2 regions of the Streptomyces sp. 135 genome follow, and region 1 is predicted to be linked to the other one. Evidence: riboswitches for the same ligand, from Rfam matches in the RefSeq annotation. Region 1 holds a riboswitch; the other holds the start of a gene.

Region 1 (4,080 bases):
CCACGCACTTCCATCTGTCGATCAACGCGATCACCTGGTTCGTGCGGATCGGGTTCTTCGTGGCCCCGGTCATCGCCTTCATCATCACCAAGCGGATCTGCCTGGGCCTCCAGCGGCGCGACAGGGACAAGGTGCTGCACGGCCGCGAGTCGGGCATCATCAAGCGCCTGCCGCACGGTGAGTTCATCGAGATCCACGAGCCGCTCGACCAGGGGCAGCTGCACACCCTCACCTCGCACGAGCAGTACAAGCCGCTCGAGATCGGCCCGACGGTCGACGAGAACGGCGTCGAGCGCAAGGTGTCCGGTTCGCAGAAGCTCCGGGCCAAGCTCTCCAAGGGCTACTACGGGGAGGACAACCAGATCCCCAAGCCCACCGTCGAGGAGTACAAGGAGATCACCAGCGGCCACGGCCACCACTGATCACCTGCGAGCTCCCTGAGCTCTGACCCACGGTCGCCACGGCGAGAGCCCCGTCCAGTGCATGGACGGGGCTCTTTGCCGTCCCGGAGGCTGGATAGGGTGGACCCACCCGACGTGTCGGGCACTTTCCTCCCCTGACAGACGAACACCAGGAGCGGCCATGAGCGCTGTGACCCCCGCAGGAGGCACTACCGCGGCGGGCCGTTCCTGGCCCGACGTACTGAACGGCCTGCTCGACGGGCGGGACCAGAGCGCCGACGACACGGCCTGGGCCATGGACCGCATCATGCGCGGCGAGGCCACCGACGCGCAGATCGCCGCGTTCGTCGTCGCGCTGCGGGCCAAGGGCGAGACCGTGGAGGAGATCTCCGGTCTCGTACGGGCCATGTACGAGCACGCCAACGTGATCGAGGTGCCGGGCGAGACGGTCGACATCGTCGGCACCGGCGGTGACGGCGCCAAGACCGTGAACATCTCCACGATGTCCGCGATCGTCATCGCCGGCACCGGCGCGAAGGTCGTCAAGCACGGCAACCGCGCCGCGTCCTCGGCCAGCGGGGCGTCCGACGTGCTGGAGAAGCTCGGAGTCAACCTCCAGCTCACGCCGGAGCGGGTCGTCGAGGTGGCCCAGGAGGCGGGCATCACCTTCTGCTTCGCCGTGAAGTTCCACCCCGCGCTGCGGCACGCGGGCGCCGCGCGCAGCCAGCTCGGCATCCGGACCGTCTTCAACCTCCTCGGTCCACTCACCAACCCGGCCAGGGTGCGCGCCCAGGCGGTCGGGGTCGCCGACGCCCGGATGGCCCCCGTCGTGGCCGGCGTCTTCGCCGAACGCGGGAACTCCTCCCTCGTCTTCCGCGGCGACGACGGGCTCGACGAGCTGACGACCACGTCGACCTCGCGGGTGTGGATCGTGCGGGACGGTTCGGTGCGCGAGGAGGCCTTCGACCCCCGTGCCGTCGGGATCGACCTGGTGCCCGTCGAGGCCCTGCGGGGCGCCGACGCCTCGTACAACGCCGAGGTCGCCCGGCGGCTGCTCGACGGCGAGAGCGGGCCGGTGCGCGACGCCGTGCTGCTGAACTCCGCGGCGGCGCTGGTCGCCCTCGCCCCGACCGACGCGCCGCTCGCCGAGCAGATCCGCGGGGGCATGGCGCGGGCGGCCCACTCGATCGACTCCGGGGCCGCGAGGAAGGCCCTGGAGCGGTGGGTGGCGGCCAGCAACCGCTGACGCTCCCGCCCATCTCCCGCTCACCCGTGTGACGCACGGCGCAGTCCGGATTATGGACTGCGCCTTGCGCGTCGAAGATCGTGTGGCAGGATGCTGGACAGGTCATGAGTGACAGCGACTACGGCCCCGGCCCGCTGTCCGGCAACCCTCCGTCCGTGGCGGGGTGCCCCGGGTGAAGACCAGGCCGTACGCAGCGAGGCGTATGGCAAGCGCGGACCCCTGGACATCGGTGAATGTCACAGCCCTGGGGTCCTGGTCCTCAAGGGAGCAGTCTCGTGAGCAAGCGAATGTGTTAGGGCCTCGGCGCCCCTCTTCCGCACACCTTCCTCTCTTCATCACTGCACCGCCGTACCTCCGCGTACGCGCGTCGACGCAGTGAACTCACCTGCCTCTTACGGGAGTTCGCCATGTCTGTTTCCGCTGTTCCTGCCGTTGCCGCCGACCCGTCCGTCTGTTCCCCGCTCGCCGTCCTCGGCCGGGACGTCACCGTGCCGCTGGTCACCGGCGGCGAGGTGACGTACGCCGCGCTCGACTACGCGGCGAGCGCCCCCGCGCTCCAGCGCGTCTGGGACGACGTGGCCGCCTACGCCCCGTACTACGGCAGCGTGCACCGTGGCGCCGGGTACCTCTCGCAGCTCTCCACCGACCTCTTCGAGAACTCCCGCACGACCGTCGCCGAGTTCCTCGACTGCCGCGAGGACGACCAGGTCGTCTTCACCCGCTCCACGACCGACTCGCTGAACCTCCTCGCCGCCGCCCTGCCCGCCGGTTGCGAGGTCTTCGTCTTCGAGACCGAGCACCACGCCTCGCTCCTGCCGTGGCGGGACGCCCGCGTCACCTACCTCGACGCGCCGCGCACCCCCGGTGAGGCCGTGCGGAACCTGGAGCGCGCGCTCGCCGACCGCGATCCTTACGGCCCGGCCCTCGTGTGCGTCACCGGCGCCTCCAACGTCACCGGTGAGCTGTGGCCGGTGCGGGAGCTGGCCGCCGCCGCGCACGCCCACGGGGCCCGCATCGTCCTGGACGCCGCGCAGCTCGCCCCCCACCACCCGGTCTCCGTGCAGGAGTTGGACCTGGACTGGGTCGCCTTCTCCGGGCACAAGCTGTACGCGCCCTTCGGCTCGGGCGTTCTCGCGGGCCGCTCCGACTGGCTGCGGGAGGCCGAGCCCTACCTCGCGGGCGGCGGCGCCTCGCGGAAGGTGGCGCGACGCCCGAAGGAAGCGGGCGGCGGCGTGGACGTGGAGTGGCACGACACCGCCGCCCGCCACGAGGCCGGGTCACCGAACGTCATCGGCGTCTACTCCATCGCCGCCGCCTGCAAGGCGCTCACCGAGGCCGGGTTCGACGAGCTGGTGGCCCGTGAGCAGTACTTGATCAGGAAGGTCCGCGAAGGGCTGGCCGAGGTGCCCGCCGTGCGGGTGCTCTCCCTCTTCGGTGACGACGCGCCGCGCGTGGGCGTCATCTCCTTCGTCGTGGACGGCTGGAACAGCTCGCACTTCGCCGCCGCGCTCTCCGCCGAGTACGGCATCGGCGTACGCGACGGCCTGTTCTGCGCCCACCCGCTGGTGCGCACCCTGCTCGGCGGTGAGCCCGGCGAGCCCGGCGAGTGCGGGGCCCCGGAGGCCGCGCCCGGCGAGAAGTCGCTGAACGCGATCCGCGTGAGCTTCGGCGCGGGCACCCCCGACGAGCACGTCGAGCGTTTCGTGCGCGCCGTCAAGGAGCTGGTGGCGGACGGCGCGCGGTGGAACTACCGCACGGAGGACGGGCGTTGCGTGCCGGACACCGGCGCCGCCGCCTGACCGGCCGGCAGCCGTGACCCCAGCAGGATCATCCGCAGGGCCCGCTCGGTCGCGTCGGTGAGGAACTCGCCGCCCCGGCCGAGCGCCTCGGTCAGCGAGACCGGGGCGGGCAGGATCGCGCTGTAGGCGTCCACGCCCAGCGCGCGCACCGAGTGGGCGCCGACACCGATCGTGCCCGCGAGGACCAGGACCGGGCGGCCGGCCCGCTTCGCGCGGCGGGCCACCTCGGCGGGGACCTTCCCGTACCGCGTCTGGTGGTCCAGGGCCCCCTCGGCGGTGACGACCAGGTCGGCGCGGGCCAGGCGGGCGTCCAGGTCGACCCGGTCGAGCAGTACGTCGAAGCGGGGCAGGAGCCGGGCGCCGAGCGCGGCGAGACCGGCGCCGAGGCCGCCCGACGCGCCGGTGCCGGGGCCGCCGGAGAGGTCGGCGGTGACGCGCAGGTCGCGCGTGAGGACGACGCGCTCCAGGTCGACCGCCGCGCTGAGGACGCTACGCCCAGGGGTTGCGGATGTCGGTGCCCGCGAGGCGGGGGTCGAGGCCGCTCGTGTCGATGCGGCTCAGCCGGGTCAACGCCCCGCCGCCGCGCGGGAGTTCGAAGCTGTCCAGGTCGAGGAGGCGGGCGCCGAGGGCCTGG
Region 2 (4,080 bases), 1.6 Mb from region 1:
CACGCTCATGGGGTTCACCTTTGAGATACGTGGAGTGGGCGCCCCTGGAAGGAGCGCGGGGAACTGCGCGGCGAGGACTAACCGGCCAGACCCGCGGAGCGGAACGCCTCAAGGCTGGGCTTGATCGTCGCGGTGGCCTGCGAAGTCTCAGCGACGGCGTCCAGCGTCTTCAGGCCATCTCCGGTGTTCAGCACCACCGTGGTGAGCGCCGGGTCGATGAGCCCCGCCTCGATCAGCTTCTTGGTGACGCCCACCGTCACACCCCCGGCGGTCTCCGCGAAGATCCCCTCCGTGCGCGCGAGCAGCTTGATCGCGTCGACGACCTGCTCGTCGTTCACGTCCTCCACCGCACCGCCCGTACGCCGCGCGATGTCGAGCACGTACGGCCCGTCGGCGGGGTTGCCGATGGCCAGCGACTTGGCGATGGTGTTCGGCTTCTGGGGGCGCACCACGTCGTGGCCGGCCTTGAACGCCGCCGACACCGGCGAGCAGCCCTCCGCCTGCGCGCCGAAGATCTTGTACGGCTTGTCGGCCACGAGGCCGAGCGCGATCAGCTCCTTGAGCCCCTTGTCGATCTTCGTGAGCTGCGAGCCCGAGGCGATCGGGATGACCAGCTGGTCGGGCAGCTCCCAGCCGAGCTGCTCGCAGATCTCGTACGCGAGGGTCTTGGAGCCCTCGCCGTAGTACGGCCGGAGGTTGACGTTGACGAAGCCCCAGCCCTCGCCCAGCGGGTCGCCGATCAGCTCGGAGCAGAAGCGGTTCACGTCGTCGTAGTTGCCCTCGATGCCGACCAGCTCGCCGCCGTAGACCGCGGCCATGACGACCTTGCCCTGCTCCAGGTCGTGCGGGATGAACACGCAGGAGCGGAAGCCCGCGCGGGCGGCGGCGGCACCGACGGCGCCCGCGAGGTTGCCGGTGGAGGAGCAGGAGAGCGTGGTGAAGCCGAAGGCCCTGGCCGCCTCCAGCGCCTGCGCGACGACGCGGTCCTTGAAGGAGTGCGTGGGGTTGCCGGAGTCGTCCTTGACGAACAACTTGCCCTGCTCGACGCCCAGTTCCCGCGCGAGGTTGTCGGCCTTGACGAGCTTGGTCCAGCCGGGGTTGAGGTTCGGCTTGTCGGCGACGTCGGCGGGGACGGGCAGCAGCGGGGCGTAGCGCCAGATGTTGGCGGGCCCGGCCTCGATCCGCTTGCGCAGGGCTTCCGGGTCGCCGAGGGGCAGGTCGTACGCGACTTCGAGGGGGCCGAAACACTCGGCGCAGGCGAAGATCGGGCCGAGCGGGAAGCGCGTTCCGCACTCGCGGCAGGAGAGACCCGAGGCGGGACCGAGGTCAACGGTCGGGGCGGGGGTTTCGGTGGCGACAGTCTGCACAGCCATGGAGGCGAGGCCCTTTCTCCTCATCTTCCCCGCGGCGCATCTCGCCGCGAGACGGAATTGGCACCTTCCCCACCGTGACCTCGCGGTCGGCGGGAGGGTTGCCGGGGCTTCAACGGGCCGTATCCCTCTGCCCCTCTGGATGAGCGGTATTCGATTGTGGGTTTCAGTTGTGGATCGTTGCCGATCACGCGACGGTGACCCCGACATGCGATGGTCACCGGCGTTGTTCAAGACTGTAACCGAAGCCCTGGACCCTTGAGATAGTCGTCCGAACCGCGAGATGGATCACATATGGGAGGACCCTGACCGTGCTGGAAGAGGTCGAGCGCTGGCTGAACAGGCGTTCCTGGTCGGTCGCCGACCGCCCCTTGGACCGGCTCGTCGCCGCCAAGCGCGCGTCCGGCGCCACGGTGAGCGTCGTGCTGCCCGCCCTCGACGAACAGGAGACGGTCGGCGCGATCGTCACCGAGATCCGCCGCGCGCTGATGGAGCGCGCCCCGCTCGTCGACGAGCTGGTGGTGATCGACTCCGGCTCCTCGGACCGCACGGCAGAGGTGGCCCGGAAGGCCGGCGCCAAGGTCGTCCACCGGGACGAGATCCTGCCGCGCGTCGCGCCGCTCCCCGGCAAGGGCGAGGTGCTGTGGCGCTCGCTGCTGGTGACGGGCGGCGACATCGTGGCGTTCGTCGACGCGGACCTCAGGGAGTTCTCCGCCGACTTCGTCTCGGGGATAGTCGGCCCGCTGCTGACCGACCCGGACGTGGCGTTCGTGAAGGCCATGTACGACCGGCCGCTCGGCGAGGCCGCCGGTCAGGGCGGCCGGGTGACGGAGCTGATGGCGCGGCCGCTGCTGAACATGCACTGGCCGCAGCTGGCCGGTTTCGTGCAGCCGCTCGGCGGTGAGTACGCGGCCCGCAGGTCCCTCCTTGAGCGGCTGCCGTTCCCCGTCGGATACGGCGTGGAGCTGGGGCTGCTCGTGGACGCGCTGCACACGGTGGGCCTGGACGCGCTGGCGCAGGTCGACGTCGGGGTGCGCAAGCACCGCCACCAGGACGGGCAGGCGCTCGGCCGGATGGCGGCGGCGATCTACCGGACGGCGCAGGTCCGGCTCGCGCGCGGACATCTCGTACGGCCCGAGCTGACGCAGTTCGAACGGGACGAGGAGGGCGGGCAGGGCTTCGTGCCGCGCACCCACGCCGTGGACACCGAGGAACGGCCGCCCATGACCGGCATCGCGGAGTACGCGCACCGACGCGTGGCGTGAGGCCGGGAACCGTACGTTTGCCCGCCGCCCGGACGGGCTACGTTTTGCCACATGGTGTCCGATCCGGCTCAGTCAGCAGCAGCGCAGGTACTCGTCGCGTCCAACCGCGGCCCCGTCTCGTACACAGTGGGAGAGGACGGTGAACTGACCGCCAAGCGCGGCGGCGGCGGCCTCGTCTCCGGCCTGAGCGCCATCGGCGACTCCTCCGAGGATCCCGCCGCCCTGTGGGTGTGCGCGGCGCTCTCCGAGGGCGACCGGGAGGCGGTGCGGCGCGGCGTCGGCGAGCCGGGCGTGCGGATGCTCGACGTCGACGCGGGCTCCCGCGAGGGCGTGCACGCCGCCGCGTACAACGGCATCGCCAACTCGGTCCTGTGGTTCGTCCACCACATGCTCTACCAGACGCCCCTGGAGCCGGTCTTCGGCCCGGAGTTCCGCGCGCAGTGGGCGGCGTACGAGACGTACAACCGCGCGTTCGCCCAGGCGCTGGCGGCCGAGGCGGCGCCCGGCGCGGCGGTCCTCGTGCAGGACTACCACCTGACGCTGGTCCCCGGCATGCTCCGCGAACTCCGCGAGGACCTGCGGATCGGCCACTTCTCGCACACCCCGTGGGCGCCCGCCGACTACTTCCGGATGCTGCCGGACGACGTGGCCGAGCAGGTGCTGCGCGGCATGCTCGGCGCCGACCGGCTGGGCTTCCTCACCAGCCGCTGGGCGGACGCGTTCACGGAGTGCTGCGTGCGCGTGCTCGGCGGGACGTCGGGGACGCGGATCGGGGTGCACGGCCTCGGCGCCGACGCCGACTTCCTGCGGGAGCGCTCGCGGCGCGAGGACGTCGAGGAGCGGATGGCGACGCTGCGGCGGCAGGTGGGCGAGGGCCGCAAGACGGTCGTGCGGGTGGACAGGACCGAGCTGTCCAAGAACATCGTGCGCGGCATGCACGCCTACCGCGAGCTCCTGGAGACCCGCCCCGAGTGGCGCGAGCGGGTCGTCCACATCGCCTTCGCCTACCCCTCGCGGCAGGACCTCGCGGTGTACCGCGACTACACCGCGGAGGTCTCACGCGTCGCCGACGAGATCAACTCCGCGTACGGCACGCCCGACTGGACGCCGGTGCTGCTGCACGTCGACGACGACTTCGCCCGCTCCCTCGCGGCGTACCGCCTCGCGGACGTGGCGCTGGTCAACCCCATCCGCGACGGCATGAACCTCGTCGCGAAGGAGGTGCCGGTGGTCTCCGACGAGGGCTGCGCGCTGGTGCTCTCGCGGGAGGCGGGTGCATACGAGGAGCTGGGCGAGGACGCGATCGGCGTCAACCCCTACGACGTCTCGGCCACGGCGGAGGCGTTGCACACCGGTCTTTCGATGCCGGCCGGGGAGCGGGCCGAGCGCACCAAGCGCCTCGCGGCGGCGGCGACGGCGCTGCCGCCGGCCCAGTGGTTCCTGGA

What was found. A riboswitch is a leader RNA that binds a small molecule or an ion and turns the genes downstream of it on or off. The one in region 1 is predicted to bind S-adenosylmethionine.
Region 2: it holds a riboswitch for S-adenosylmethionine, as region 1 does, so the genes downstream of both, thrC (threonine synthase) here and KKZ08_RS10400 (aminotransferase class V-fold PLP-dependent enzyme) in region 1, are expected to answer to the same signal.

The regions. Positions count from the first base shown of each region.
Region 1 covers NZ_CP075691.1:2,301,046-2,305,125, reverse strand. The annotation lists gene KKZ08_RS10410 (cytochrome bc complex cytochrome b subunit) at 1-422, shown strand, start outside; gene trpD (anthranilate phosphoribosyltransferase) at 583-1,647, shown strand; SAM riboswitch class IV at 1,748-1,865, shown strand; gene KKZ08_RS10400 (aminotransferase class V-fold PLP-dependent enzyme) at 2,055-3,446, shown strand; partial or broken gene KKZ08_RS10395 (glycerate kinase) at 3,395-4,080, opposite strand, start outside.
Region 2 covers NZ_CP075691.1:3,896,269-3,900,348, forward strand. The annotation lists gene KKZ08_RS17440 (ubiquitin-like small modifier protein 1) at 1-9, opposite strand, end outside; gene thrC (threonine synthase) at 78-1,373, opposite strand; SAM riboswitch class I at 1,391-1,519, opposite strand; gene KKZ08_RS17450 (glucosyl-3-phosphoglycerate synthase) at 1,682-2,635, shown strand; gene KKZ08_RS17455 (trehalose-6-phosphate synthase) at 2,687-4,080, shown strand, end outside.